2 regions of the Listeria sp. SHR_NRA_18 genome follow, and region 2 is predicted to be linked to the other one. Evidence: riboswitches for the same ligand, from Rfam matches in the RefSeq annotation. Region 2 holds a riboswitch; the other holds the start of a gene.
The links. Region 2 has a riboswitch for thiamine pyrophosphate ahead of thiT (energy-coupled thiamine transporter ThiT). Riboswitches for the same ligand answer to the same signal wherever they lie in the genome.
Positions count from the first base shown of each region.

Region 1: another riboswitch for thiamine pyrophosphate. It lies ahead of tenA (thiaminase II); the one in region 2 lies ahead of thiT (energy-coupled thiamine transporter ThiT).

Region 1 is NZ_QPKR01000002.1:84,335-100,439, reverse strand. Features, by position in the region: gene DUK53_RS04630 (acyltransferase family protein) at 1-449, shown strand, start outside; gene DUK53_RS04625 (amino acid permease) at 939-2,321, shown strand; gene DUK53_RS04620 (inorganic phosphate transporter) at 2,444-3,448, shown strand; gene DUK53_RS04615 (GNAT family N-acetyltransferase) at 3,563-4,060, opposite strand; gene DUK53_RS04610 (glucosamine-6-phosphate deaminase) at 4,085-4,816, opposite strand; gene DUK53_RS04605 (right-handed parallel beta-helix repeat-containing protein) at 5,315-7,222, shown strand; gene DUK53_RS04600 (PBECR4 domain-containing protein) at 7,692-8,177, shown strand; gene DUK53_RS04595 (DUF6044 family protein) at 8,275-9,960, shown strand; gene DUK53_RS04590 (glycosyltransferase family 2 protein) at 9,950-10,909, shown strand; gene DUK53_RS04585 (DMT family transporter) at 10,945-11,889, opposite strand; gene DUK53_RS04580 (universal stress protein) at 12,002-12,466, opposite strand; TPP riboswitch at 12,807-12,914, shown strand; gene tenA (thiaminase II) at 12,998-13,696, shown strand; gene thiM (hydroxyethylthiazole kinase) at 13,674-14,483, shown strand; gene thiD (bifunctional hydroxymethylpyrimidine kinase/phosphomethylpyrimidine kinase) at 14,480-15,286, shown strand; gene thiE (thiamine phosphate synthase) at 15,283-15,906, shown strand; gene DUK53_RS04555 (FtsX-like permease family protein) at 15,952-16,105, opposite strand, start outside.
Region 2 is NZ_QPKR01000001.1:288,349-304,453, forward strand. Features, by position in the region: gene dapA (4-hydroxy-tetrahydrodipicolinate synthase) at 1-363, shown strand, start outside; gene DUK53_RS01500 (ribonuclease J) at 382-2,052, shown strand; gene DUK53_RS01505 (hypothetical protein) at 2,119-2,382, shown strand; gene DUK53_RS01510 (DUF4352 domain-containing protein) at 2,762-3,412, shown strand; gene DUK53_RS01515 (GNAT family N-acetyltransferase) at 3,479-4,003, shown strand; gene DUK53_RS01520 (ABC-F family ATP-binding cassette domain-containing protein) at 4,035-5,636, opposite strand; TPP riboswitch at 6,064-6,171, shown strand; gene thiT (energy-coupled thiamine transporter ThiT) at 6,251-6,811, shown strand; gene thiW (energy coupling factor transporter S component ThiW) at 6,844-7,311, shown strand; gene DUK53_RS01535 (betaine/proline/choline family ABC transporter ATP-binding protein) at 7,750-8,934, shown strand; gene DUK53_RS01540 (ABC transporter permease) at 8,953-9,606, shown strand; gene DUK53_RS01545 (osmoprotectant ABC transporter substrate-binding protein) at 9,622-10,542, shown strand; gene DUK53_RS01550 (ABC transporter permease) at 10,558-11,229, shown strand; gene DUK53_RS01555 (kinase) at 11,300-11,803, shown strand; partial or broken gene DUK53_RS18055 (ArsR family transcriptional regulator) at 11,958-12,071, shown strand; gene DUK53_RS18060 (SRPBCC family protein) at 12,210-12,620, shown strand; gene DUK53_RS01565 (ATP-binding cassette domain-containing protein) at 12,764-15,934, shown strand; gene DUK53_RS01570 (hypothetical protein) at 15,995-16,105, opposite strand, start outside.

The DNA of each region.
Region 1 (16,105 bases), on a different contig from region 2:
GCGCAGTTCTGATTTTCATCATCGTCTATGTGCTATCCAACAACCCACTACGATTTGAAAATGCGTTCTACGGCTTCCTGCAATCCAGCGCTTTTTCCAACACGATCCTGCAATTCCTAAAAATCGAGTTCCAGCAATACATCATCGCACTTATCATGATTACGATTCTATTCATGCTCGTCAACAATCGCGAAAGCACACTCACAAAATGGGGCGATAATTCACTAGTCATTTTCCTGCTCCATCCGATATTTTTCTTCATCATTCGAATGTTCGCCGCGGATTTCACGACTTGGAACCCCTTCGTAAAACTCGCTTTCATCATCTGTATCTCGATTTTCGCATGCAGCTCGTTGGTTGCCATTAGCAGTCATATTCGCTGGCTACTGAACCCTCTAGACAGCATTCAAAAACTCCGACGCACCGAAATATTGGAGGAAGAAGCGTAATCCAAAATAAGCATGAGCGCAATCAGGCTCGTGCTTATTTGTCGTTCGCCTTATAAATTGGTATAGCCTTATTCGGCATGTGATTTTCCTAGCTGCATTCAACGTATAAAAAAATACATTTGCGACATATAACCCTACGAATATACACATATATTCACAAACTCGGGACATTTGTTGTATGTCCGTCCTATTTACCCGATGATTCAGCCTATTCATATATAAAATTAAAAACATAGTAATACCCTTTATCTATCAATGGTTACAAAGAAAAATAAAAATTATAAGCGTTCTTCTTTGTCGAATGGGTAATTTCTGTGGTACAATAAACTCAAATGATAGCGTTTACATTGTGAAATAAAAAAGTATGGTGTTTGGATTCGTTTTGCTGTATGATAGAAGAATAATCTTGAAAGACATTGTTTCACAGAGGCTCGAGATGTTGCCTGATTGGTAGGGTTTCATCTGGCCAATAATAAGGGGGAAATACATATGTCAGAAGAACGAACATTAGAGAGAGGCTTAAAAAATCGTCATGTGCAGTTGATAGCGATTGGGGGTGCGATTGGGACTGGTTTGTTCCTTGGTTCTGGGAAATCGATTCATTTAGCTGGTCCGTCGATTCTGTTTGCCTACACGATTACTGGGATTATTTGTTTTTTGATTATGCGTGCGCTTGGTGAATTGTTACTATCAAATTTGAATTATCATTCTTTTGTCGATTTTGTTTTTGATTATCTTGGAAATGGAGCCGCGTTCGTTACTGGTTGGACGTATTGGTTCTGTTGGATTTCGATTGCGATGGCGGATTTGACTGCGGTCGGTCTTTACACACAATTTTGGTTCCCGAATGTGGCGCAATGGGTTCCAGGGCTAATCGCGTTAGTTATTTTGCTCGTGATGAACCTTGCAACCGTAAAGCTGTTCGGCGAAATGGAATTTTGGTTCGCGCTAATTAAGGTTATTGCTATTTTAGCCCTGATTATCGTTGGTACATTTATGATTATCAAAGGATTTTCAACGGATGCAGGTGCGTCTAGTTTTACTAATCTATGGAGTCACGGCGGTTGGTTCCCGAACGGTGCGAGCGGCTTTATCCTGTCGTTCCAGATGGTTGTATTCGCCTTTGTGGGCATCGAGCTCGTCGGTCTGATGGCTGGTGAGACGAAAGATCCTGAGAAAGTTATTCCAAAAGCGATCAACAACATCCCAATTCGGATTATTATCTTCTATATTGGTGCGCTAATCGTGATCATGAGTATTTATCCGTGGAATGATATTAACCCGGTGCAAAGCCCGTTCGTGCAAGTTTTCGCGGCACTAGGAATTGCGGCAGCTGCGGCAATCGTTAACTTCGTCGTCTTAACTTCGGCAGCATCAGCGTGTAACAGTGCGGTTTTCAGTACGAGTCGTATGGTTTACTCACTAGCTAAGGAAAAAAATGCACCATACCCAATGACAAAATTAACATCGCATAAAGTTCCGGCAAATGCGCTGTTCTTCTCCACAATCGTTATCTTGATTGCAGTTATTCTGAACTACGTGATGCCAGAAGGTGTGTTCACGTTAATCACGAGTATTTCGACAGTGTGTTTCTTGTATATCTGGGGAATCACGGTTATCTGTCACATGAAATATCGCAAAACACGCCCAGAACTTGCAGCGAAAAGTAAATTCAAAATGCCGTTATATCCAGTTGCGAACTACGTTATTCTCGCGTTCCTTGCGTTCATTCTAGTCGTTCTAGCATTGGCGGAAGACACACGCGTGGCACTGTTCGTAACACCGGTTTGGTTCGTACTTCTGGTTGGGATTTACTTTATTCGTAAAGCTAGAGGGCAGAAGCAAGAACAGAATGCGACAGATTTAGACTAATATATAGATAGTAGAAAACGCTCCTTTCGAGGGGCGTTTTTGCGTTAAACTTGAATAAATCCTTTTTCAGGCGCAAAATAGGGTATATAGAAAGTAAAGCGTGCAGATTAGGGGAATGTTGGATGGATTCGGTGATTTTAATTACGATTATTATTGTGATTGTTGGCTTGGCCTTCGATTTTATAAATGGCTTTCATGATATTGCGAATGCGGTGGCGACGAGTATTTCGACGCGTGCGCTGAAACCGCGGGTAGCGATTGGGATTGCTGCTGTGATGAATTTTTTCGGGGCGATTTCGTTTACGGGTGTGGCGGTGGCTTTGACGTCAAGCATTGTGGATCCGTTTGCCTTGAAAAATGGGGAATTCGTGGTTTTATGTGCGCTGATTTCGGCGGTGATTTGGAATTTGATGACGTGGATCGCGAAAATGCCGAGTAGTTCGTCGCACGCGCTGATTGGGTCGATTGCTGGTGCTTCGATTGCTTCGGCGGGGAGTTTTGGCGTGCTGAATTGGAGTGGTTTCACGACGATTATTATTGCACTGATTATCTCGCCAATTATCGGTTTTTCGGTCGGATATTTGATTTATTCGCTGTTCAAATTCATTTTTCGGAATAAGAAGTTGGTACAGACGAATCGGCATTTCCGGATGGCGCAGATTGGCACGACGGCGATGCAGGCCTACGCGCACGGAACGAATGATGCGCAGAAGACGATGGGAATTATCACGCTGGCCTTGATTGCGAGCGGTTTGCAGACGGATTCCACGATTCCATTCTGGGTGCAAGTGAGCTGTGCGGCCGCGATGGCGCTCGGTTCATCGATTGGCGGTTATCGGATTATTAAAACGGTAGGCACGAAAATCATGAAAATTGAACCGGTGACTGGTGTTGCGGCGGATCTAGGCTCACTTTCGGTAATCATGAGTGCGACGCTAATCCATTTGCCAATCAGTTCGACGCAAGTGATTGACAGTTCGCTGATGGGCGTTGGGACCGCGAATCATAAGAAGGAAGTTAACTGGCGGACTGGGAAAAGTATGCTGGTGACGTGGATGATTACATTGCCGTGTGCGGGTATAATGGCGGCGGTGGTTTATTGGATTAGTGCGGCAATATTTTTGTGAGTGGAAAAAGAGTAGTATGGAGCAGATTATTGGTTTTACACAACGACGAACATAATAATTAAAGGGTCGAGAATAGTCGCTGCCGTGTTGTGGCAACTATTCTCGACCCTTTTTTTACAAAAACAACACCATATGCTCTTCATCAAAATACGTGCCATCCAGCTTCAAAGCGCGTTTCTCGAGACTGTAAGGTACAAATCCAAGCGAGGTATAGAGTTTTCGTGCCTGCTTATTATTCGTAACGACGGATAAATAAACTTGCTCGATGCCTTCTAGTTGTTGCGCCTGCTCGATTGCAGTGCCGATTAAGGCTTTGCCGACGCCGCTGCCACGTCTTTCTGGGGCAACGTACATCGCGACGATATTGGCTCGGTGACGCGTTTTGATACGTTCTTCTCGAATTAAAGTCACGACGCCAACTAAATTCCCGCCTGAAAATGCGCCGAATGTCAGGGAATATGGGGATTGGAAGCGGATTTCGTATTTTTGTAAGGCGGTGTATTTCTCTTCTTCAAAACTTGTCGCAAAAGCTGCGGGACTTTCTTGCAGGGCTTGGAGTCTGATTTTTACGTATTGATCGACATCTGCTGTGGTTAAAAGCCTGATTTCCATTTTTTCACCCCTGATTCCAAGTTTTTAATACTTAGTCAGTAATGATCCTGCTGCTTCGTCGATAATGAACACGACATTTGGATGTTTTTGCAAAATGGATGCTGGGCAATCTTCGGTAATTGGGCCTTCGAGTGTTGCTTTTACGGCCTCTGCTTTTCTTGTGCCAGAAGCGGTTACAAGGATTTGTTCTGCTTCCATCATATCGGCAAGACCGAGCGTCAGCATTTGTTCTGGTGCTTCTTCGCGTGTCACTTTGTAATAAAGCATCGTGCTATTAATCGTGGAATCGTCGCTATCTGCTAGGAATAAACGGGAGTCAAAAGGTGTTCCAGGCTCGTTCGCGCCTAAGTGAGCGTTTACACCAAGTCCGAGAATTTGTAAATCACGTTTATTGTCACGCAAAATCTTATTATAGCGCGCGATTTCTTCGTCAAAACTGGATAAACTACCATCTAATAGGCCGATTTCGCGTGGTTGCTTTTTAATTTGATCGTAGAATTTTTGGTGCATGTAGCTGTATACGCTGAATGAGCTTTCGCGCGGGGCGATAAATTCATCGAGGTTCATCATAAACACTTTTTCGATGTCGACTTCATCATTATTGATGCCTTTTACGAGATTTTCGAACATACCGTCATAACTTGCGCCGGTTGTTGTGTTGATTACTGGGTTTTCTTTGGAATCGATGACTGCTTTTACAACGTCATACGCTTTTTCGGACATTTCTTCATATGTTTTTGTACGGATTATTTTCATTAGTTCTCCTCCTTGTCGATTAACTCCAGAATACCGTGTTTTGGGTGATTTTGCAACATTCAGATTTGCATTAGAGTGAACTGGAAGGTGTATACTGAACTTGTTGAAAAAGCAAGATTGCACGCTGTTATTGTTTTTAATGACTAATAATCGAATGAATCTATGTGAAAAAGTGCTTGGTTTCGCTTACAAGGACTTTTTGCCGTGGAATTGTCACATTTGAAAAATGGTAAATTGGGGGATAAGGAGTGTTTTTTGGTCGATTTTTAGTGTGGGAAACTCTATTTTGTGTCGGAGTTGCTAATTCGGAAAATGGCGGGAAATGTTGAGATGTAATCTTTTATAATATTGGTGGAAAACGATGAAATATCTTGAAATTTTGTGTTTTTGGTGGAAAATGCAATTGTTTCGCGTGATTTGGCGAGGTATACTTTCTTTATCTGAATCAACACGTTATGAGTTGTTTTGGAATTATGTTGTTGAAAGGGAGTTGATTTTGTGAAACGGAAAGTAGTGTTTTTTGCTTTTGTGATGATGTTGATGTTTGTTTTTGGTGGAGTGATGAGGGTTCAGGCGGCTGAGGTGATTCAAGTGGATCGGTTTATGGAGAAGGATAATAAGGCGGCTGCGACGGGGAATGCGCTTGGATGGGCGAAAATTTTGGAAGCGATTAACCTGAGTGATGACAGTACGACGATTCAGTTTGGGACGGGGAAATATTATGTTGATAATACGTTAAAAGTCCCGTCTAATGTGATTATTAAAGGGGCGACGGCGAATGCGAAAGATAGTGAATTAGTTTTCACGGCGCCGAAGCAAGGGTTGACGACAGAGGCTGCGAATCCTACGAGCCCTAAGTACATAAAGAATGTGTTGATTCGCGATATAAGCATTCGGTATGAGATTGATCCAGTCATTATGAGTGGGCATGCGTACGCGTTTTCTTTGATTAATTTTGCGGGGGATTATAAGGATGATAGTACATCGCTTGCTGAGCCTTACGAGCGCCTCGATAATATCCAAATGGAGAACATTATTGCGGACGGGAATGAGCAGGCGAACTCGATTATTTATCTGGGTGGGATTAAGAATGGATCGGTGAAAAACTCGGAAATTCGGAATTCTAATTTGCAGAGTGGGATTGCGATGGAGTATTGCCAGACGGTGGTTGTTGAGAAGAATAAGATTGAAAATATTGGTCGTGCGGGTATCGTGATGTATCGCGGGAATGGTGGTAGCGGAACGAAGCAAATCTCGATTATTGGGAATGAAATTCGTGATTGGATGCAGCGCTATGGTACGCAGCATTTTTATGCACCGGCGAACATGGAATATTCAGCGGATGATCGGAAATCGATGGTGGACGGCGGGATTGATAGTTACGGTGCCGCGAATAATAATATTATCATTGATAGCAACCGGCTTATCGGCGGGGAGGGCAGCAATAAATACAATCCGAGCAATATTCAAATCAATAACACCGAGCGAAAAAAGAAGGATCCACAGGCAACGGATTTAAGTTTACAGCATGAGGTGCAGACGGATAAGGGTGGTAAAATTGTAGCGGATAGCGTGGATGCAACGCTACAGAAAAATATGACGGGTTACACGGCGATTCGCTTGTCTGGGGCGGAGAACGTGCGGGTTACGAATAATTTTGTCCAGTTGGATAGTTATGATAATTTTGCGTTTATGGCGCTGTATGAACGGGATCGCCAAGGTGTGAAAACAACGCCGAAAAATATTATTATTAAAAACAATGATTTCAATGCGAGTGGTAGGATTCGTTATCCGGTGCGAATTTTGACGGGCGCGGTGAATAAATCGCGTGGTATTAGTATTGAGAACAACCGTTTCGACATTGATGGGTTGGTGGATAATTATTATAAGGTGATGGTGGAGGTTCGGAATCCGGTGGAACTGCTGAGTGTTACGGATAATAAGGCTTCCTGGGATAAGCAAATCAATGGCTGGGTAACGGTTGCGGATACGACGACTTCGAACTATATTAATAACCTCTTGATTTGGGGGAATGCTGGTACGAAGAAGACGGATGCGACGCGGGTGTTGAATAATACGATGCCGTCGACGTTGCGGATTGCGCCACTTGAGCTTCCGAATCCGGTGACGCCGTTTATTGGTAATTTATACACGGGATATGCAGATTATAAAGTCGGCGAAACGAATATTAAAGGAATGTTGGTGAATAATCAAGGGCGCTATCAAATCGTGATGGTCGTTATTAATGGCATTGGTATCAAAAATGCGACAGTGAACCCTGATGGGAGTTTCTTGATCAATGTGAAAGCGAACAATATAACGAAGGATATGCAAGTTGCGGTGCGCTATCGGGTGAATGGGAATGAGACGTATGATTCTGAGATGCAGGTGAAAATTACAGAATAAGGGGTCAAAAACACGTCAATCTGTGTTGGAAAAATAGTTGCAAGATGAAGTGAGTGTGTGCTATACTCAGGTTAGAGAAAAGAATGTGGGCAGGCACATGGTCAACTCGATATAAATGTCAGACATAAGGGCTGACTGTTGGCGAGCAACGGAAAAACCTGCCATGTGGAGAGAAGAGTAGCACTAGCTATTCTTCTTTTCTTTATCTAATTTTCATGAGGAGTGTTAACTATGTTGAAACAACTGACGAGTGGGCATGCATTTTTTAAGGAACATTTTGTTAACAAACGGGTGACTTATGTGTATAAGGATAAAGAGAAATTGATAATGTAGAAAAAGCACTCGACGTGATGGCTCGTCTAACCTCAGTGTGTCGACAAATGCTTAGTTTCTAGGCGAAAGCGAGTACAAGAGCGGAGCGTACTAAGGTACGTGAGCACTGGAACGGAACTTTTAACGACGAAAATGAGTGTTTGTCGATACACTGTATGCATTTGTGTGGTGTGCAGTATCGGTAGGTGCGGCGACTTTTTATAATGACATTGATAATAAAACATTACGAATAAAGGATGTTATTTTGAAGAAGGATGGGACAACGAAGCAGAAGCTACAAGCGTTGCCGCTTTTGAATGAGTTGATTGGGGAGCAGGTCAAAGTGTGCCTTCAGGGGAACTATTTGCATTTAGCGTATGATATGGCGATTAGGTCTAATAAAAGTATTTTGGCGGTGACATTGAAGCATGCGTACGTGGATAAATATGTGCCGACGTCGCTTTTGAATTTGCGAAACGGGAAGTATGATACATTGAATCCGAGCTTTCTTGTGATTTGTATTGTGAAGGAATGCTTTTCTACGGGGGAAAGGGCCTATTTATTATTTAAGGAATCTTATAGAGTGGAAATAGAGCGATTTTTGGAGCATGATGCGTGGCTAGTTGGCAATGTGCTAGTGTGAGGATATAACTTTTGCTTATTTTTTTGCGATGTATGGCAAGTATTGTTATAATTGACAACAGATGCAAAAAAAGAGGTGGAATTGGATGAAAACTTGGATGATAGAAAGAAAGCAAGAATTATTGGCGATTGCGCTGATACTTATTTTTACCGCACCGCTATTTATTCTTGGTGGGAACAGCCATATTCGAATTCACGATAATTTGGATTCTAATATGACATGGTATCGAGTACTGCTTAATAGTGGGAATTATTTGGCGGAAACGGGGAGTAATATTCCTCAAATGTTGGATGGTGTTGCGCCTAGGGATGCGTTTGATTCGCAGTTTGTTGGGATTGTCTGGTTGTACGCGATTTTTCCGACGCCACTCGCGTTTGCCTTTAGCCAGCTGATTACGCGGGTATTTGCGTTTATCGGTATGCGATTGTGGTTGCGCGATTATATTATTAAAGATCCATCGAAAAAATACATAACGCTTTTTGTATCAGTAGCATTTGCCTTGACGCCGTTTTGGCCATCGGGAATGCTCAGTACGCTGGGAATGCCGCTTGCGTTATGGGCGTTTCTGAACATTCGTAAAGGGAAGAAGAGCATCTGGAATTGGTTGATTTTGACGTTGTTACCGTTTTATTCAAGTCTGATTCTTGGTTTTTGCTTTTTGTTGTTTTTAGTAGCGTGTATTTGGGTGTATGATATTGTGAAGAAACGTGGCTGGAATTGGCGTTTTTTTGGCAGTATGGCTTACATGTCAGCGATTTACTGTGTGGTGAACTATCGTTTTATTTCGCAGATGTTTTTCCAAACGAATGAGCCGGATTCGAGAAGTGCTTTTGATTTGCCGAATAATAGCTTTTTAGGGTCTATTAGGCTGACGTTTAAGAATTTCACGATTGGACATACGCATGATCAATCACTTGCCACATATATTATTTTGCCGGTGATTTTACTAGCCCTGATTGTGATGTTAGTGAAAAAGGATTGGCGAACGCAAAAACCATTTTTGTGGTTACTGGGGCTTAACTTTTCGTTATCGGTTTGGTATGCGTTTTGGTGGTGGGGTGCTTGGAATCCGATTAAAGAACAGATTTCGATTATGCGCTCGTTTAACTTTTCGCGGTTCCATTTTTTACAGCCGTTCATTTTTTATGGAATATTTGCTCTTGCGCTTGTTTATTTTGCAAGTAAGGGTGGTTGGTGGAAGAAGTTTGCGATTTTAGGGTTGGTTCTGCAGATTGGTGTAGTATTTGCTGGGAATTCAGAGATTGTTTATCGTGAGGCTGGGACGCCATCGATTGATCAGTTTTATGCACGGAATCAGTTTCAGGATATAAAAGCGTATATTGGGAAGCCGCAGAAGGATTATCGAGTGGCGAGTATTGGGATTCACCCTTCGATTTCGCAGGAGAATGGTTTTTATACGTTGGATGGATATGTGAATTCGTATCCGCTGAGTTATAAGGAGAAGTTCCGCGAGATTATTGCGAAAGAGCTGGATAAGAGTCCGTTGTTGAAGGGTTATTATGATGGCTGGGGGAATCGGGTGTATATTTTCTCGGCAGAACTCGGGAAAAACTATTTGTTTGATAAGAATTCTAAGAAGCATATTAAGCATTTGGAACTTGATACGAAGGCGTTTAGAGAAATGGGTGGGGAATATATTTTCTCGGCGGTACCTATTGATAATGCGGCGGAAAATAATCTACATTTAGAAAAAACATTTGAGGATGAACAATCAGCTTGGAAAATATACTTATATAAAGTGGGTGACTTGAATGCGGGATAAACCGATATTAACGATTATTGTTCCTTGCTACAATGAGGAGGAAGTTTTGAAAGAGACGATGAATCAGCTGGGACTGATTTTGCAGGATATGAAGGGTAAATCGATGATAGATGAGGCTAGTGATCTGCTTTTTGTTGATGATGGAAGTCGTGACAAGACGTGGGATATTATTGCGGATGCGATGGCGACGGTGGATCATATCAATGGCGTGAAATTGAGCCGGAATTTTGGACATCAAAATGCGCTGCTTGCTGGAATGCAGGCGGCGGAAGGACGTTCGGATTGTATTATTTCGATTGATTCGGATTTACAGGATGATGTTGGTGTGATTCCGGAGTTTGTGGAGAAATATCGCGCGGGTTATGAGGTTGTTTACGGAATTCGTGATGAGCGTAAGACAGATACTCGATTCAAGCGTGGTTCGGCGCATTTATTTTATAGTATGATGGGCAAGTTTGGGATTCATTTAATTCCTGATCATGCGGATTATCGGTTGCTTGGAAGTATGGCGCTGCAAGAGATGAACTTGTTCCCGGAGAATAATATTTTCTTGCGAGGGATTGTGCCGCTGATTGGTTTTAAATCGGAGAAGGTTTATTATCATCGGAAAGAGCGGTTTGCGGGTGAATCTAAGTATCCTTTGAAAAAAATGCTGGCTTTTGCTGCGGATGGTTTGACGTCGTTTAGTGTGGCGCCGATTCGACTGGTGACGGGGCTTGGCGCGCTGATGTTTGTCATTGCGATTGTGATTGGCATTTATACATTTGTGCAACATTTATCTGGTACGGCAACAACGGGGTGGTCGTCTTTGATGCTCTCGATTTGGGTCATTGGAGGCGTGCAGATGATGAGTCTAGGTGTTGTCGGAGAATATATTGGGCGTATTTATTCTGAGGTGAAACAAAGACCGCGGTTTATTGTGGAGCAGGATTCTTATGTCGAGAAATAATTGGAATCATGGATGGGGATGCTTTTTAAGAGGCATCATTCATCCATGATTTTTTCTGGATTGCGTATTCTTTTTCTGGCGCGGATGAGTTCAGATAGGGCACCGGAACCTAGCACGACGCCAATAATAATGAGTAGGAAGCCTAGGATTTGCATGAAACTGATTTGCTCGTTTAGGAATAAAGCGGCACCGATAAGTGAGAAGAATGGATTTAGATTCATGAAAATGGCTGTTTTCGATGGGCCGATTTGACCGACTGCGAAATTGTAAATTAGGTTTCCGAATGCTGTCGCAAGTAGGGCTGAGGCAAGGAAAAGTAACCATAGGGATGACGAGTGGCCGCTCATTTGGGCAAGTCCGTTTGGTTCTTCGATAAGGCTGGTGAAGAATAGTAGAATCGAGCCGATGAGTAGCATGTACGCGGTCATTAGTCGCGGATCGAGTGAACCGGAGATGCGTTTAATGATGATGAAGCTGAAACATTGAGATAGGATTGCGATGAATACATAGATGTCTCCGAGTGAGGCGCCTGAAAGTCCCTGGCCGCCAGTGAGCACGATGAGTGATACGCCGAGAAGTCCTGATACGAGTCCGATTAATTGTGGAATCGAAATGGCTTCACGCAAAAAAATAACGGCTAAAATAGCTGTTAAGATTGGTCCTATTCCTAAAATAAGCCCGCCATTTGTTCCAGTTGTCATCGTTAGACCTGATGCTAGGAAATAATGGTGTAGCACGATATTGAATAGGCTTCCGGCGAATATGTAGCCGAGTTCGCGCCGTGTTGGAAGTCTGAATTTGCCGATTGCGACCAGAAAAATAAAGACGGCGACTGCGGCTGTGAATATTCGGAAAGATGTCATGGTTATGGGTGGGAAATGGGCGACTAGGACTTTGGTGGCTGTCACGTTTAGTCCCCAACTGGCCATCACGAGAACGAGTAGTAAGTATAGGGATGTTTTTGTTTTTTCATTTTGCATGGTTGGTACGGCCTTCTTTCTTTGTTACTATGTAAGACGTTAATACTCGTAGTATAGCACAGAAAGCATGCATAAAACCAAGCAGAGCGATTGGCCTACTTGGTTCACAATGTTATTCGATTGATTTACGATCGTGCCAATTTTTCCCGCGGACGATTATGACGTCACAAGGTGCGTGTGCGGCTACGTAATCGGAGACGCTACCTAGGATGAATTGCTCGGTGGGTGTTAATCCAGTGGATCCGACGAGTACTAAATCTGGCTCGAATTTATCGATAATTTTCTTCACAAAAGTTGTTTTTGGAGTTCCGAATTTGACGAATGTTTCTACGTTTTCGACGCCGAGTTGTTCTGCTTCATTTTTATAAATTTCAACGAGGCCTTTGCCGTATTCTTTGGCTTTTTTGGCGTATGTTTGCTCGTAATCGATAAGTGGCGCGATTCGGCGGACATCAGCGACAAAGCCGATTCCGAGTGTTGCGCCGTCTTTTTTTGCGATTTGAATGCCGCGTTTTAGAGCCTCTTCTGCTTCATTGGAGCCGTCCACACCTACTAAAATCCTACGATAGATTGTCATTTTGACTTCCCATCCTCTCTACGTTGGTTTCCCTTATAACACCATACCCATTTTTTCGATGGATAATGCGTATTTTTTGGAGAATCGGATTTATTTGTGGTACACTTGGGGTGAAAAAACGAATAATTGGAGATTGGGATAGAACGCGAGATAAGAATGGTTGTTGTCCTGCTGGGTAGGAAGAAGACCATGCTTTACACAAATCGAGCGAAAGCATTTGTATTCCACAAGTTTAGTGGAAGCCGGAAGCGGAGTGTACGACTGTACATGAGAACCGGAAGTCCGCGAAACTTGTGGAATGCGAACGCTTGCCGCCGATTTATCTTGGGTAGTAACCAATCTCTTGTACTAGGGGAGTCTTACTTAAGACCGAGATATGGATATAAATTCATGGACCCTTTGAACCTGTTGAGTTAGCACTCGCGTAGGGAAGTATTGGGAACTTGATGTAGAAATCATGACGCCTTTTCTTGCGCTATTGCTGACGTGAGGGAAGGCGTTTTTTTGTATGGAAAAAAGGAGGAGTTGGAAATGGTGCGTTTTTCGGAGGAATTACATGCGGAAAATCGGGAAATTTGGCAGAGGAGTAAGGATCATCGGTTTGTGCAGCAGTTGGTGGACGGGAGTTTGGACAGGAGTGCGTTTCGGTATTATTTGTTGCAGGATCATTATTATTTGACGCATTATGTGAAGGTGATTGCACTTGGGATTGCTTATGCGGATGATTATGATGCGATGATGGAGCTGAGTCAATCGCTTGCTTCTTTGGAGGCTTCGGAACTTTCGATGCGGGAAAAATTTTATCCTCATGTGGGGATTGAGACGGCGGATTTGGATGGGATTTTGCCGAGTCCGGCGGCTTATCATTATACGTCGCACATGTATCGGCTGGCTGGTTCGCAGTCGCTGGGCAGGATTTTGGCGGGAATTTTGCCGTGTTATTGGTTGTATCGGGAAATTGGCGAGCAGTATGCGGGTTGTGTGAGTCCGGATCCGTTGTACCAGGCTTGGTTGGATATTTATCAGGATGCGGCGTATGCGGAAGGATTGCAACGGCAAATTGATTTGTTGGACCGGGTGGCGCAGGGGTTGCCGGATGGTGTGTTGGCGGAGATGCGGGCGGATTTTCGGATTAGTAGTTACGCGGAATTGGCGTTTTGGGACATGGGTTTCGAGCGGCAAACATGGGATGGGAGAGGTGATTTGGATGGCGAATTGGCAACTTATTGAGGCGGTTCGGACGCGAAATCCGTTGGTGCACGTGATTACGAATATTGTGGTGGCGAATGATTCGGCGAACGGCTTGCTTGCGATTGGGGCGTCTCCGATTATGGCGGCGGCTGTGGAGGAAATGGCGGAGCTTGGCGGGATGGCGGATGCGGTTGTGATCAATATTGGGACGCTGAACGCGGATTTGGTGGCGTCGATGCTGGCTGTTGGAAAAGCGGCGAATGTAGCGGGAAAACCGGTGGTGCTGGATCCTGTAGGTGTTGGTGCGACGGTGTTTCGGCGGGAAACGGTGCGGCGTTTACTGGCAGAAATTCAGTTCGCGGTGATTCGCGGGAATTTGGGCGAGCTGGCGAGCATTGCTGGTGTTGATTGGCAGGCGCGAGGCGTTGATGCGGGTTCAGGAGATGCATCGCAAGCTGCTGAGATTGCTTTAAAAGTAGCGCGGGAATATCAGACGATTGTTGCGATTAGTGGTGCTGTAGACGTGATTTCGGATGGTAGGCAAGTGATTACCGTGGAAAATGGGGATGCACTTTTGCCACAAATTACGGGTTCGGGTTGTTTGTTGAGTTGTGTGATTGGAGCTTTTGTTGGCGTCACGGATGATTATTTAGATGCTGTTGTGGCGGCGTCGGCGAGCTATGCGATTGCTTCGGAATATGCTGTGAAAACGCTAAATCGGCGACTTCCGGGCTCTTTTCGGGTGGCGTTTATCGATGAATTGGCATCGTGGCAGACGCATAATCAAGAGGAGCTGGCGTGCGTGAAGGAGGAGGTTCGGCGATGATTTTTCCACAAGCAGTTACGATTGCTGGGTCTGATAGTGGCGGTGGAGCGGGGATTCAGGCTGATCTTAAGACGTTTCAGGAGCGCCGTGTTTTTGGCATGTCAGCGATTACTGCGATTACGGCGCAAAACACGATGGGGGTTCAGGCTATTCACCCGGTTCCGGTCGAGATTTTGGCGGCGCAACTGGATGCTTTGAATGATGATTTTACGATCACTGCGGTCAAAACGGGGATGCTGGTGGATGTTGCGACGATTGATACGGTTGTTTCGAGGTTGCGGCATTTTAGTTGGGGCGCGTTGATTGTCGACCCGGTCATGATTGCCAAAGGTGGCGCGCCGCTCGTGAGTGAAGATGCGATTGCGACGATTCGTGAAAAATTGCTACCGTTAGCGTCTATCGTGACGCCGAATATTCCGGAGGCAGAAGCGCTTGCAGAAATGTCTATTGAAACCAATGCGCAAATGGAAACAGCCGCGAAATGCATTCAAAAACTTGGCGTCCCAACGGTTATCATTAAAGGAGGGCATAGTCAGGATAGCGAGGAATCGCGTGATTATGTGTTGGATGGGGACACTTCCTTTTGGCTTGATGCGAGGCGTATTGAAACGACGCAAACACATGGCACTGGCTGTACTTTTTCGGCGTGTATAACGGCTGAACTCGCGAAAGGTGCTTCTACGGAATACGCGATTCGTACCGCCAAAGCTTTTATAACGAGTGCGATTTCGCAACCGCTTGGCATTGGGAATGGGCACGGTCCGACAAATCATTGGGCACACAGGAAGGAGCATCAGGAATGAGTGTTAGAGATATGTTAGAAATTTATTTCGTTGCGGGGACGCAGGATGTTCCACGAGGACAGCTACTTTCCGTTTTGGAAGATGCACTTCAATCTGGCGTTACTTGCTACCAATTCAGAGAAAAAGCTCTTACTGAAGCGGCTGAAATTGAGGTGCTCGCTAAGTTATGTCAGGAAATTTGTCAGAAGTACGGTGTTCCGTTTTTTGTGAATGATGATGTAGAATTGGCGTTGAAAATTGGCGCGGATGGGATTCATGTGGGGCAGGATGATATGGCGATTTTGGATGTGATTGGAAAATGTGCTGGGAAAATGAAAATTGGGCTTTCTGTCAATACGCTGGCACAGGCGGAGGTAGCGGCTACTTACGCGGAACTTGATTATATTGGAGTGGGCCCTATTTTTGCAACGACTTCGAAACTGGACGCGAAACCAACGACGGGATTGCGGTTGATTCGTGATATTCGGGAGGCTGGGATTGGGTTGCCGATTGTTGCGATTGGGGGCATTTCACAAAATGATGTAGAGTCAATTCGAGATGCTGGTGCAGAAGGGGTTGCGGTTATTTCGGAGATTACAAAATCTGGAAATATACCGCAAACGATTGCTAGTTTTAGATAAGAAAATAAGCGACTGTTCTTAAACTCAGAACGGGTCGCTTATTTTTTATTCGACTGATTTTAATGCTTCGATCATGTCTACCCGCTTTAATTTGATGTGCATAACGATCATGACAAGCGTTGAGAACAGCAATGTTAGGATTGCTGCGTAGACGTAACTCATCGCGTGGATGGTTGGGCTGAACATCAAGATATCGACC
Region 2 (16,105 bases):
ACGAAAATTATTGCAGAAACTGGCGATGATTTCGCGGTGTATAGTGGTGATGACAGCTTCACGTTGCCGATTTATGCGCTTGGTGGGGCTGGTGTTATCTCGGTTGCGAGTCACGTTATCGGGCCTGAAATGCAGACGATGCTTCGCGCTTTTGATGAAGGCGACACGAAAAAAGCTGCAGAGATTCATGGCAAACTGGTACCGTTAATGAATACGCTATTCATCGCGCCAAATCCAACTCCAGTGAAACATATGGTCAACAAACTCGGCGTTGACGTTGGGCACGTACGCTTGCCACTCGCGCCGTTAACAGAAACAGAGATAGCAACCATTGAAACAGTATTCAAAAATTATTTGAAATAAGAGGAAGGAGGAATAACTTTGACAATTAAAAAAGCAAAACACATTAAGATTATCCCACTTGGCGGTGTTGATGAAAGTGGAAAGAATTTATACGTGGCAGAAGTGGATGAATCTATTTATATTATGGATGCAGGTTTGATGTTCCCAGAAGACGAACTATTGGGCATCGACGTCGTTATTCCAGACATTAAATACTTAGAGGACAATCAAGACCGGATCGAGGCTATTATCCTTACGCACGGTCACGAAGACGCAATCGGAGCTTTGCCGTACATTCTTGCCAAAATTAAAGCACCAATTTACGGTACAGAACTGACTATTGCGCTCGTTAAAGCTGCTTTAAAAGAACACAAAAAAGTTCGCTTCAATGACTTCCATATTGTTGACGAAAAATCGAAATTATCGTTCCCGAATGTGGACGTAGAGTTTTTCCGTACAACGCATTCGATTCCTGATTCCGTGGGGATTGTGTTAAATACAAGCGAAGGCGCGATTGTCTACACCGGCGATTTCAAATTCGACCAATCCGCAAAACCAGGATATGAAACGAGTCTAGGACGCATCGCTGAAATCGGCGAAAAAGGAGTTCTCGCTTTACTATCCGATAGCTCTGAAGCGGAACATGCTGGCGCTACATCCAGTGACAGCCTTATTGACGAAGAGATTCGCCACGCTTTCCATTCCGCGCCAGGTCGCGTTATCGTCGCGTGTGTCGCCTCTAATTTGGTTCGTTTACAACAAGTTCTTGACGCATCATTCGCGACAAACCGCAAAGTAGCAATTGTCGGGAAAGAATTAGAACGCGTTTTTGACATCTCCGTGAAATTAAACAAGATTCAGCTACAAAGCGAAGATCTCGTTATTCCACTAAAAGAAGCGAAAAAACTGCCACAAGACAAGTTAGTTATCATCGAAACAGGTAATCTCGGAGAACCAATCCAATCGCTGCAACTGATGACACAAGGCAAGCATCCAAAAGTAAACGTCGAAAAAGGCGATACCATCTACATCACAACAACGCCATCGCCGTCATCCGAAACGATTTTGTCGAAAACGATTGATATGCTGTACAAAGCGGATGCAACGGTACTAACGATGAACCGCGATTTATTCGTATCTGGTCACGGTAGTCAAGACGATTTAAAATTAATGCTAAACTTAATGAAACCAAAATACTTCATCCCAGTTCACGGCGAATACCGCATGTTGATTGCTCACGCGAAATTAGCGTACCAAGTCGGCATTCCGAAGTCAAACGTATTTGTAGCTGGAAAAGGTGAAGTTATCGAATATAAAAATGGCCGCATGACCGCTGGAAATCGCGTTTTTGCAGGGAACACATTAATTGACGGACTTGGAGTGGGAGATGTAGGGAATATCGTATTACGCGATCGTAAATTGCTATCCGAAGACGGCATTTTCATCGTCGTTGTCACATTGAACCGCAAATCCAAAGCCATCATCTCCGGACCAGAAATTATCTCACGCGGGTTCATCTACGTTCGCGAATCCGAGCATTTACTTGAGAAATCCTCCGAAGTAGTGACGAAGATTGTCGAGAAAAACCTACAAGACAAAGAATTCGAATGGGCGAAGTTAAAACAAGACATCCGCGACCAACTGAACCGGTACTTGTTTGAACAAACGAAGCGCAGACCGATGATATTGCCGATTATAATGGAAGTATAGTGAAAAGTTGAAACGGCCCGTTTAGACCCGAAAAAATTTGTTAGGTGCCTCCGTAAAAGTCCTCTTTTGACTTTTACGGAGGCACCGAAATTTCCGAGAGGCTATTTAAAAGGAAGGCAGTTTCATTACATTCAACTGCATATTGAGGTTCTAACAAAGCAAACGACGCTTTCTAAGAACCACAACAAAGCTAGATCTGGAAACAGTGATACGTCAAAAATCGGCGCGTTCCCGCAACCCGTGATTGCTAGGTTAGGGAGAACTACTGGATTATTATTAGTTTGGTTCTTGAAGGTAGATCGGGGGCGTGGAACAGGATGCTGGGCATGATTGAATGCTTTAAAACATGGCGTTTCAATATTTGAGTTGTGATGGTTCAGTGCTTGGCGGATAAGAGCCACTGATGGATTACATGCTCACTGCGTTCTCATGCATATTGAGGCTCTAAATCGGCAAATGATGCCTCATAAGAGCCACAACATAACACCCACAACAAAAAAACGTCGCTTTAACTCCAAATTCCAAGGAGCTAAAGCGACGTTTTCCATGAATAAATATCCTGCAAAGACTAAATTCGGCGGAGTATGCTTTATAAGAGCTACTGAAGGATTACCTGCTCGCTGCGCTCTCATGCAGTAAAAGATGCTTTATAAGAGCTTCAACATATGTTATAGTACAAGAATAACAATCAAGCAAGGAGAGTTAAAACATGGCCATTTGGTTAACATTACTGGGTTTTGCATTTCTAGCGTTCATCGTTGGACTCATCATGCTATTCGCCCAATCTAAACGCAAAATTGGAATTTACGTCGTGAGTGGCGCGAGTCTTATTATTATCGCTTCCATTATCGGCATATTTATCTCATTCGGTAACTATACTAAGCTGCAGCAACAAGTCGCAACGTATTCCTCTGACAGCAAGAATGGCAACACGAAATCAGAGGGAAAAGAAACATACAACGTGAACTGGCACAACAATGCTGACGGTATGGATAAGAAAATTTCAACGGTCGCCGTCGAGAAAAAAGTGGTTCACTCGACAATGGAAGACAAAGATATGCCGGGTACATTAACGATCGCCATTGAAATCAAAAACAACACAAAAAATGAACTGCTAAGCTATCCGTTACAAGGCGAATTAACGACAGTCAACGGTCAGCAATTAGCGGCTGATATTATTCTATCAGATCTTATAGATGGCAAAATGAAGCCTGGAGCTACAATTAAAGGCACCATCGTGTTTCCGTTAGATAAATTGGACAAGGTATCGGACATTGAATGGTTCGAATTTTCATGGTCGACGTACAACAAGGATAAGTTACTCAAAAGTGATACAGGACGAATTAATTTGAAAAAATAGCAAATAGCGCTTTCTTATCTGGGAAACCTGGTGGAAAGTGCTTTTTTGTCTCGGGGAGGAAACTCGATGTATACAGTTCGGTTAGCTGAAATAGGAGACGCAGCAGAATTAGCTAAAATTCGGTTACAAATTGACGGAGAAACGGAAAATCTAGATAGGGAACAAGGCGAGGGTATCATTGATGAAGCCGGTTTTCGAGAAATAATACAAGTGGACACGGTCGCGCCAACCAACTTGTTTTTAGTAGCAGAACGAGCAGGAGAACTTGTCGGTTTTTCAAGGTGTGAAGGGACTGACCTTAAACGTTCCAAGCATAAAGTAACGTTCGGAGTGGCTGTGCTAAAAAATCATTGGGGTCAAGGCTTAGGCTCGGAATTACTCAGAAAATCAATACATTGGGCGGATGAAAATGAAATCCGAAAAATCACGCTCACAGTCCTCGAAACGAACCGTAAAGCCATAGATATCTACACAAAATTCGGCTTTGAAATCGAAGGCTGTCTGAAAGCGGATAAGAAGTTATCAGATGGAAATTATTACGATACGTATATCATGAGCAGAAACACAAAAGCAGTAGAACAGCCAACTTAGAGGCCATTCTACTGCTTTTTAAACGTATAGCTTACTCGGTTACATTCAATGCTTCCGCAAGATACTCATCATATGAAATTTCTTTATTGTAGAACTGATCTTTCGAAAGGTTGACGATACGAGTCGCGACACTTTGTAAGAACTGATGATCATGTGATGCGAAAATCATCGCGCCTTTAAATTGAATCATGCCGTTATTTAGCGCTGTAATGGATTCTAAGTCTAAATGGTTGGTAGGTTCGTCCATCAATAGTACGTTTGCGCCAGAAAGCATGTTTTTCGATAGCATACAACGAACTTTCTCACCACCGGAAAGAACGCGAACTTTCTTCAACACTTCGTCGCCACTAAATAGCATACGGCCAAGGAAACCGCGAAGGAAGGCTTCACTATCGTCTTGTGGAGAATATTGACGTAACCATTCTACAAGGTTTAGATCGTTTTCCTCGAAAAATTCCGAGTTATCTTTCGGGAAGTAGCTTTGTGTTGTTGTTACGCCCCATTTATATTCGCCTTCATCTGGTTCCATTTCGCCAGCAAGGATTTGGAAAAATACTGTTTTTGCAACTTCATCGTCACCAACAAGGGCAACTTTGTCATTACGATTGATGATAAAGCTAACGTTATCAAGCACTTTCACGCCATCAATCGTCTTAGAAAGATTCGTTACAGTAAGGAGATCATTCCCAACTTCGCGGTCAGGATTGAATTGTACGAACGGATAGCGACGGCTCGAAGGTTGGATGTCCTCAAGCGTGATTTTATCGAGCATTTTCTTACGGCTGGTTGCTTGTTTAGATTTCGAAGCGTTGGCCGAGAAACGTGCGATAAAGGCTTCCAATTCCTTGATTTTCTCCTCTTTCTTCTTGTTGCGGTCGCCCATCATTGTTTGCGCTAATTGGCTAGATTCATACCAGAAATCATAGTTACCAACATACAGCTTAATTTTGCTGAAATCAAGATCGGCAATATGCGTACAAACTTTATTTAAGAAGTGACGGTCATGGGAAACAACGATAACGGTATTCTCAAAGTTGATTAAGAACTCTTCTAACCAATGGATCGCTTTGATGTCCAGATGGTTGGTAGGCTCATCGAGAAGCAAGATGTCAGGTTTGCCAAACAGCGCTTGTGCTAGCAAAACTTTCACTTTGTCGCCACCCGTAAGGTCTTTCATTAATTTATCATGTAAATCGGTCGTAATACCAAGACCACTAAGCAAAACAGCTGCTTCTGGCTCTGCGTCCCAACCGTCAAGCTCTGCAAATTCACCTTCAAGTTCTGCCGCACGAATACCATCCGCATCACTGAAATCTTCTTTAGAATAAATCGCGTCTTTTTCTTCCATGATTTTGAACAATTGCTCATGTCCACGAATAACTGTTTTTAGAACAACTTCTTCATCATATTGGAAATGATCTTGCTTCAAAACAGTCAAGCGTTCGCCAGCAGGGATATGCACATTACCACTTTGTGAATCCAGCTCACCAGAAAGTACTTTTAAGAAAGTAGATTTACCAGCGCCGTTCGCACCAATCAAGCCGTAACAATTCCCAGGTGTAAATTTAATCGAAACATCTTCAAATAATTTTTTATCGCCAAAACGTAAAGATACATTATTTACAGTTAACATTTTCGTCCTCCCAAATTCGCGCGTTTTCAACTGAAATTTTCATATTGAATGCCAAAAACGCAATTACTCCTATTCTATCATGAATGAGCACGCAATGAAAGAGCAGGGGGCTGGACTTTCTAAAAATTGCTGTTATAATAAAACCAGATAAACAAATAAGTCGCCGAGATTACAAAACTTGGCTGGTTTATTTGGATATTTGATAGTTGTTATACTCTTTGAACGATAGATTGGGAATCTTTCTTTTGTTTTGGGATAGGTTCTAAATATCGCTTTACACAAATCGAGCGAAAGCGTTTGTATTCTGGTAGTTTCGAGGAAGCCGGAAGCGGAGCATACTGGTGTATGTGAGAACCGGAAGTCCGCGAAACTACCAGAATGCGAATGCTTGTCGCCGATTTATATCGAGTAAGCAACTATCTCGAGACGTTACCACAGGGGGGGCCTTGGCTGAGATTGATTCCTGATTTTTAGGATTCTGACCCTTTGAACCTGTTCGTTAATACGAGCGTAGGGATTGTGGCGAATGAAGTGGTATCTGATACATAATTTGACGATATGACTCCTTTCTTCTGCGGTACGTTTTTTACCAAAAAAAGAGAGGGGTATTTTTTATGCGTAATACGCGATTATTGACGATGTTAGAATGTGCTATATTTGCAGCACTAGCAATGGTCCTCAGTTTTATTCCGCTTGATATTGGATCATCTTTTTCGATATCTCTTGGTATGATTCCGATGTATATCATTGCGATTAGACGTGGCTTTTGGGCTGCTGGTTTTTCTGGATTATTGTGGGGGTTGCTTCATTTTGTGACAGGGAAAGCCTATATTTTGAGTCCGCTGCAAGGATTTCTAGAGTATATTGTAGCGTTTGCGTTTATTGCTTTTGCTGGTGTTTTTGCGGTACAAGTTCGTGGTTATCTGAAAGAGGAGAAGTTAGGCAAAGCGATTGGCTGGGCTTGGGGAACGATGGTTATTGGCGGCGTGGCCCGTTATTTCTGGCATTATCTTGCGGGTGTCTTGTTTTGGGGAGCTTATGCTTTCAAAGGTTGGTCCGCGCAATTGTTCTCAATCGTGATGAATGGTGCGAGTTGTATCGCAACGATTATCGTGGCAGGAATCATTGTTTCCATCCTGATGAAAATCTCACCGAAGCTGTTTTTACCTAAATAATCATGGTGCTAAAAAAATGGCTTTATACGGCGATGCTTATTGCGATTTCTTTTGTCGGAAGTAGTTTTATTTTTGTGCCAGTCGGCTTTGCAAAAATTGCTCCCGTGCAGCATTTGGTAAACTTGGTTAGCGCCGTGATACTTGGACCTGGATATGCTGTGGCGCAAGCGTTTGGCACCTCTGTACTGCGTAATCTATTCGGAACAGGCACAGTGTTTGCATTTCCTGGGAGTATGGTTGGTGCGTTGTGCGCGGGGATGCTCTACAAATATACGAAAAAGTTTTGGCTGGCTGCTGTCGGCGAAATTGTCGGAACGGGGATTCTCGGTGCTTTGATATGTTATCCGATTGCTCGATTATTTCTGACACAGCAAATGACAATCTGGGTGTTTATTCCGTCTTTCTTCCTGAGTTCTCTCATTGGAGCGCTGATTGGCTTTGCTATTCTCAGGAAAATGGATACTCGATTGAAACTCACGAATCGGTCATTATTCGACTAAAATGCCTTCATTTCAACATGTAAATCTTGTTTTTTATAAGAAATTTTAAAAGTTCCCTAAGTGCCTATGAGTAGTGCATTTGGTGGAGCTTTTTTCTATCTGAATAGGCACATATGAGGCGTGGGCGTTCGCTTTTTGATTTTGGTTACGTTATAATGGGGTTTAGAAAGGGCTGTGTTATTTGGAATAGGATCAACGTTTTGATTTCTTACTCGCTGTAACTGTGTTCTGATTATACAACCAGTTAAAAGTTGAGAAGCGCTAATTCCCAGCTTTTATTTCTTTTTATTGATAAGTTTTTCCATCGTATTTTCTTGCTCTATGAAATGTTTCGTTATAGACTGAGATGGGAATACATACGTCGTGGGTCAAAGGGGTCGTTGATTCAAAGCTTCACACTAGCGATTATGCTAGCTAATAAACTCGGAGGTGTCTAGATTGCTAAGATTTGAGCATGTTTCAAAAATTTACAAGGGCGGTAAAACGGCGGTCAATGATCTGAACTTAGATATTGATCGTGGCGAATTTATTTGTTTTATCGGGCCAAGTGGTTGCGGGAAGACAACAACGATGAAGATGATTAACCGCTTAATTGAGCCGACTAATGGCCAAATTTTTATTAACGATAAGGATATTATGAAGGAAGATCCGGTGAAATTGCGTCGGTCGATTGGGTATGTGATTCAGCAAATTGGCTTGATGCCACATATGACGATTCGTGAAAATATTGTACTCGTTCCGAAACTTTTAAAATGGTCGGAAGAGAAGAAAAATGAACGGGCACTGGAATTGATCAAATTGGTCGATTTGCCTGAAGAGTACTTAGACCGCTATCCATATGAGTTAAGTGGTGGTCAGCAGCAACGGATTGGTGTGCTTCGTGCGCTTGCTGCGGAACAGAATTTGATTTTGATGGATGAGCCTTTTGGTGCGCTTGATCCAATTACGCGTGATTCGTTGCAAGAGGAATTCAAGAATTTGCAACGGGAGCTTGGAAAAACGATTATTTTTGTTACGCATGATATGGATGAGGCTATCAAACTTGCGGATCGGATTGTGATTATGCGCGGTGGCGAAATCGTTCAATTTGATACGCCAGATGAGATTTTGCGAAATCCGGCTGATAAATTTGTGGAAGACTTTATTGGGAAAGATCGCTTGATTGAGGCGCGTCCGAACGTGACGAATGTAGAGCAAATCATGAATAATACGCCTGTTTCGATTACGGCGGACAAATCACTGCAAGCGGCGATTCAACTGATGAAGGAACGCCGTGTGGATACGCTACTTGTGACGGATGATCAGAACGTGTTGAAAGGGATTATTGATGTGGAAGCTATCGAGCATAATCGCCGAACTGCGACATCGGTTGTTGATATTTTGGATAAAAATGTTTTCTACGTTCGAAAAGATGCGCTATTACGCGACACGATGCAACGTATTTTAAAACGCGGGTTCAAGTATGTCCCGGTTGTGGATGAGAAAAACCGCTTAGTTGGGATTGTGACGCGCGCAAGCCTTGTGGATATTGTTTATGATTCCATTTGGGGCGATTTAGAAGAAGCTGCGGCGGAACATGCCGAAGTGACGAAAGAGCTTGAAAAAGAAGAAGTACACGAATAAAATAGGAGGTTATTTTTAATGGACGCGATAACGCAATTTTTCCAAGACAACGGCCATGACCTGCTAGTAAAAACGTGGGAACATCTCTATATTTCGCTATCTGCGGTAATTTTGGGGATTGTTGTGGCTGTACCGGTGGGCATTTTGTTAACACGCTCGCCAAAAATCGCTAATTTTGTAATCGGGATTGTTAGTGTGTTACAAACAGTGCCGTCGCTTGCAATCTTGGCTTTTATTATTCCAATTCTAGGCGTCGGTAAAATACCAGCGATTGTGGCGCTATTCATTTATTCGGTGCTGCCAATCATGCGAAACACGTTTATCGGTGTTCGTGGCGTGGACAAAAATTTGATTGAATCGGGACGTGGCATGGGGATGACATCTTGGCAACTCGTCAAAAATGTCGAACTTCCTAACTCGATTTCCGTCATTATGGCAGGTATTCGTTTATCCGCCGTATACATCATTGCTTGGGCAACACTTGCCTCATACATTGGTGCAGGCGGGCTCGGTGACTTTATCTTTAACGGATTGAACTTATATCGTCCAGATTTAATTCTCGGCGGCGCGATTCCGGTTACGATTTTGGCGCTGTTAGTCGAATTTTTCCTAGGCAAATTAGAAGTTCGGATTACACCAAAAGCAATTCGTGCTGCAAAAGAGAATATGTAGGAGGGACAGTAAAAAATGATGAAAAAAAGACTCAAACTTGCTACTGTCATCCTGCTTGGCGTATCTCTTTTATCGGCGTGTGCCTTGCCAGGACTTGGCGGTAGCACAGATGGCACGATTAAAATTGGGACTATGTCTACAACAGAATCACAGATAGTAGGTAATATCGTAAAACAAATGATTGAACACGATACAGATTTAAAAGTTGAAATGGTAAACAATCTCGGTTCTTCCGTCGTGCAACACCAAGCGATGGTAAATGGCGATATTGATATCTCGGCAACGCGTTACACGGGGACTGATTTGGTAGGTCCGCTTGGCGAAGAGCCGCTAAAAGATCCTGAAAAAGCACTGAAAGCCGTGCAAAAAGGTTTTTCCGAGCGCTTCGATCAATATTGGTTTGATTCGTATGGTTTTGCGAATACGTATGCCTTTATGGTGCGTCAAGATACCGCGAAGAAATACAATTTGAAAACGATTAGCGATATGCGTGCGGTAGAAGATCAGCTTGTTGCGGGTGTCGATAACTCGTGGATGGAGCGTGTCGGTGACGGTTACAAAGCGTTTTCCAAAGACTATGACATCACATTCAAGAAAATTTTCCCGATGCAGATTGGCTTGATTTACACGGCTTTGAAAAACAATCAGATGGACGTCGCGCTAGGTTACTCGACAGACGGCCGAATTCCGACGTATAATTTGGTTGTATTAGAAGATGATAAGCACTTCTTCCCGCCGTACGATGCTTCACCAATGGCTACAGATGCTATTTTAAAAGAACATCCAGAGCTGAAAACAACGATTAACAAATTGGTTGGCACGATTTCCACGGAAGAAATGCAAAAACTGAACTACCAAGCAGATGGCGAATTAAAAGAACCGTCGATCGTTGCAGAAGAATTTCTAAAAAAACATAATTACTTTGAAGATAAATAAGGAGGTGTCGACAAAATGGATACATTTTCACAACTCATTGACTATTATCAAACCAACGCAACATACGTGATGGAAGCATTCTGGCGGCATTTCTTGATGAGTGCTTACGGCGTTATTTTTGCAGCGATTGTGGCGATTCCACTTGGGATTTATATCGCTCGCAAGAAGAAATTAGCGGGCTGGGTCATCCAAACCGCGAACGTGATTCAAACGATTCCTGCTTTGGCTTTACTCGCGATGCTGATGCTCGTGATGGGACTCGGAACAAACACAGTTGTCCTTTCACTATTTCTCTATTCCATTTTACCGATTCTGAAAAACACCTATACAGGGATTCAAAATGTAGACGGTGCGCTACTTGAATCAGGAAAAGCGATGGGAATGACTAAATGGCAAGTGTTGCGTATGATTGAAATACCGCTGGCGCTTTCCGTGATTATGGCGGGGATTAGAAACGCCCTTGTCATCGCCATTGGAGTAGCAGCAATCGGGACATTCGTTGGTGCAGGCGGGCTCGGCGATATCATTGTTCGTGGAACCAACGCGACAAACGGAACCGCGATTATTCTAGCTGGAGCGATTCCAACCGCACTGATGGCCGTTATGGCGGACGTGTTACTTGGCTGGGTCGAACGCAAACTAAACCCAGTGAAGAATAAAAAGAAGAAATTTGCGGAAGTACTATAACGACAAGCGAACTATCATCCTTAACGGGTGGTGGTTCGTTTTTGATTAGAAAATCATAGGAGGAAACCCGATGGAAACAAAACTACTTATTATTCGTGGAAACTCAGGAAGCGGCAAAACAACGATCGCGAACGAATTGCAAAAAAAGCTAGGTCCAGGAACACTACTCGTTTCGCAAGACACCGTTCGGCGCGATATGCTACACGTAAAAGATCGCCAAGGAAACCCGAGCATCGACCTCATTCGAATCATAGCTGAATATGGAAAACACACATGCGAATATGTCATCGTAGAAGGCATACTTGGCAAGGCGATTTATCAGGAGATGCTTCACGGGCTTATCCACTTTTTCAATCATAAAGCAGACGTTTATTATTTCGATTTACCATTTTCAGAGACTATAAAAAGACACCGAACAAAAGCAAACGCACACGAGTTCGGAATCGAAAAACTAGAAGAATGGTGGCTTAGTGACGATTATCTAGGTGTGGAAAACGAGATCATTCTCCGTGAAAACCTCTCCGAAGAAGCGATAATAAGCCTTATTCTAAAAAAATGCCAAACAAAAAGTTGACATGTCACCATATGGTGTCGTATAATGAAAATGACAACAAAAGGTGTCCTATTTTCCGAAAAGAGAAAAGGTGGTGTGTATGCTTAGCGATAAAGGCCAAGTGAGGGATGTCTATGACGCTGTTGCCGATCCAACGAGGCGAAAGATACTTCAAATGCTGACAGATGTGGAAGAATTACCGTTATACGAGATAACGGTTCATTTTCAAATGGGTCGTACAGCCGTTTCTAAGCATTTGGCTATTTTGAAAGAAGCCGATCTTGTAGTGGCGCGAAAAGTTGGTCGTGAAACCAGATACCGGTTAAATGCCAAGCCACTGAAAGAAATTCAAGATTGGGTATCGTACTATGAAAGTTTTTGGAAAGAACGAATGTTTAAACTAAATCAATTATTGGAGGAACAAAACATGAAACCAGATGTATCATTAGATTTTCAATTCACAAGCTCGGTAGAAAAAGTATGGCACGCGTTAACAGACTCGGATATGCTCGCAAAATGGATTTGGAATAACGATTTTAAAGCGGTTGTTGGTCACAAATTCCAATTCCGCGCAGAACCATCCGAATGGTGGGACGGCATTGTCGATTGCGAAGTGCTGAACATCGATGAGCCAAATTCTATCACATACACGTGGGCAAGCGCTGGCGAAACAACGACAGTAACGTGGACATTGACAAAAAACGCAGATGATACGGTACAATTGAAGTTAGACCAAAGCGGTTTCAGTGAAGAAACGAAAGCGCGTCAAGGTGCGATCCAAGGCGCAACATATGCATGGACTGAAATGGGTAATAAACTCGGAACGGTTTTAGCATAAGGTTGGGCAAAAGAGTGCAATTCTGAAATGGGATTGCGCTCTTTTATTGTGAGAGAGTACTCGAAGTTGAAGTTACATAACCAGTTATGCGATAATTAGGATTCAGCGTATGACTAGATTGAAAGAATGGGGAAGATACCACTATGAAAATAAATCAATTAATTGCGAACAACATTAACCATCTGGACACTGTATTACCAACAGATAAATCACTCGGAATTGCCGGTTTGTCTGGATCAGGAAAAACGACTTTCTGCCAAACTATCGGTGAGGAATCCAAGAAGCGTCTCGTTTCATTGCTACCAAAAGCGGAATATCAGTACTTATTTCCCGAAATTATGGATACGAATTTCAGCGCGATCAAGATGGAAGAAATGCCACTTGTTTTGTTTCTTGGAAAATCCTCTATTTCATCGAATCCGCGTTCTACAATCGGAACGCATACTGGTGTATTTAAGGAAATTCGTGTGACAATGGCAGAAAAATTCGACTTATCACCAGAACTATTTTCGTTTAATAATGTTTTGGGTTGGTGTACGGGTTGTAAAGGGCGTGGCAGTAATAGTAACGTGACGTGTAAAAAATGTGACGGCAAGCGCTTTAATCCTGAAGTTGAGACCTATAAAATCGAGTTACTAGGAAAAGAACACAGTATTTCTGATGTAAATAATTTGAGCATGGAGACGCTGCTTTCGCTTAAAGAGGAATTAAATCTTAGCGAAGGAAAACAGCATATCCTGCAAAATATTATCAATATGAATATCGGCTACTTAACACTAAATCGCATCATGGGAACGCTATCAGGAGGGGAATTAACGCGACTTTATTTGGCGGAATTCATGGCTACAAGTGAAAATACCGTGATTATTATCGATGAAATTTCAGTCGGTCTCGATCACCAAACCTTATTAAAGATTCTAGAGCAAATTAAACAATTGGGCTACAAAAACCAGATTTGGCTGATTGATCATTCGGACACCGTACTGGATGCAACGGATGAGCAGCTATTTTTCGGACCAGGTAGTGGGAAATACGGCGGGAAAATTGTGGAGGAATCGCCACGACCAGCGCCAGTGCTTGTTGGGACGAATCAAGAAACACCGACGGAATACTACCAATTTAAGGATTTGTATTGCCGTAATATTCAAATGGCAGAGATACAAATTCCAAAAAACAGACTCGTGACATTTACGGGTGAATCTGGGTGCGGGAAATCGACGCTAGTCAACGAATGTATCGCGAAAGATTTTCTGAAACGCTATCCAAAAGATAAGTTAGTTATGGTCGGTCAAAATCGCAATCAATCGATTACGAGCCGTTCGACTGTTGCGACATTCCTTGATATTAAGAAAAAACTGACGAAGTATAGCGATGACATTGACGCTATTTTTGAACGTTCGATTGAAGATATTATTGATGAATTACCAAAGCAAGATCTCGCGCACAAACGCTTGAGTTTATTAATAAAATTAGGATTAGGCTATTTAACGCTAGAAAGAAAAACACAGACGCTATCCACAGGGGAATTCCAATGTGTGCATCTTGTTTCGGAACTTTTTTCAGGCGCTAAAAATCCGCATACGCTATTCATTTTTGATGAGCCATCGAAAGGTTTGTCGCAAAATATTTTAAACCAATTCATCGATAGTATTCGCGTTATTTTAGAGGATGAAACGGTGTCTATGGTGATGATTGAGCATAACGATTACATGCTTGAAGCCTCGGATTTCATTGTCGATTTCGGAAAACGGCAAGTCGAGCCGGTTGAAAAGCTGGATATTGTGACGCATGAAGAGTTCTACCGTCAAAAAAGCGGGGAAGCTAGCGTAAAACCGGCGCCAATTTCTTCTACGCTGAAGCCACAAACCGGTGTTCATTATTTAGAAGAAAATCATATCGACTACTTCAAAAATGCGGAAAACATCTATAAAGGCGGTATTTTAAAGAGCTTGTCATCGATGGCTCGCTTGATTTATGGCGAATTCGAATCGGAGAAAATTGCACCAGTTGTCGCGATTGATTTGGAACGGCATTTGTATAGTCAATATAGTTTCCTTTTTGAAATGGGCGGACTCATTAACCACATTGTGGCATCGCATCCTACGAATAAAGATACGCGAAGTTTCGATTTTTATTCAGCAGATAACCATTGCCCGTATTGCTCTGGCCGTCGCGTGATCGAGGAATTTGATTTCGATGTTGTGATTCAGGACAAAAATGCGCCGTTTTGGGAAGGTATGCTGCACCCAGAAGTGATGAAAGTGTTAGAATTTTTCCAGTTCCAGAAAATCGAGTTTTTATTCGAGGAAATCAAGAATGAGCTCGGTCACGACTTGAGCAAGCCTTACAGCAAGCTAACGGAAGCCGAGAAACATACCTTCTTATATGGCTATTGGGAAAAATCGTTCTATGATAAAGCAGGAAAAGCGACGAGAATCTGGCAAGGTTTCAATCAAATCATCGGCCGCTACATCGTTATTTCCAAATCGATTATTAAAGAACAGATGAAGGAAACTAGAAAAATGGTGACATGCCCGATTTGCGAAGGTAGCGTTCTTGGTCACCATAAAAAACTAACGTTCGGCGAAACAGACATCCGTGAGCTGGTTCAACAACCCGTAGACCAAGTGATAGCAACAGTTGGCGCGTTACCTGAACTCGTGAAAGTCAAAGAAATCGTCGGTGGAGACATGCCGCTTACAGAAGACGTTTCCTTACTTCCAAGAGAAAAACAAGTCGCCTTAAAAATGCTAGAACTAGAGCAAGCAAGCTTCGTTGGTTACGAAATGGTTCTGCAAAATGCTGTGCCATTCTGGGATGAAATTGAAGCAAATATCGAATCCATCAGTCGTAAAAACCAAGCCACGATTTGTGATTTCCCAAATATTAAAGAGACAAGAGAAACCATCATTGACGCCTATTTTGTCAACGGGAAATACAAAAAACTAACGTACGTCTACGAAGCATTTGGCTATAAAAAAATCGTCACGCAAATCAATAAGGTCAAGAAAGCCGAGCCATGTCCATTCTGTAAAGGGAAGAAAGTTATCTCAGAGGATGGTCTACATGATGGCGTTCAAAAATTATCGATTCCATGCGTCACGTGTTCGGCGACCGGAATTAACGAGGACGGACTGAAAGAAACGGTGGAAGATATCGCGGTAAGCACGTGGTTAATAGGTAAAGTGAGCGATGTTGTCGCGGCAAGTTCGCGCACAGAAGCCGTGTCTGATATCCTGATTTTCAATCGTATCCGCGAGTTGAATAAACAAGAAATGATGGCCGTTTACGAATGCTTAGAACAGAATAACTAATACCATCAAAAAGCCCAGTGTCACCGCGTTTAGACGGTAGGCACTGGGCTTTGCTTCTTTTTAAAATAAGGTGATAAAGTAAACAACGATATAAATAACGCCGATGATAGCGGGAATAATCGAGGCCATCATCAGGAAAATTTGATACATCGGTTTACGTTTCATCTGCAT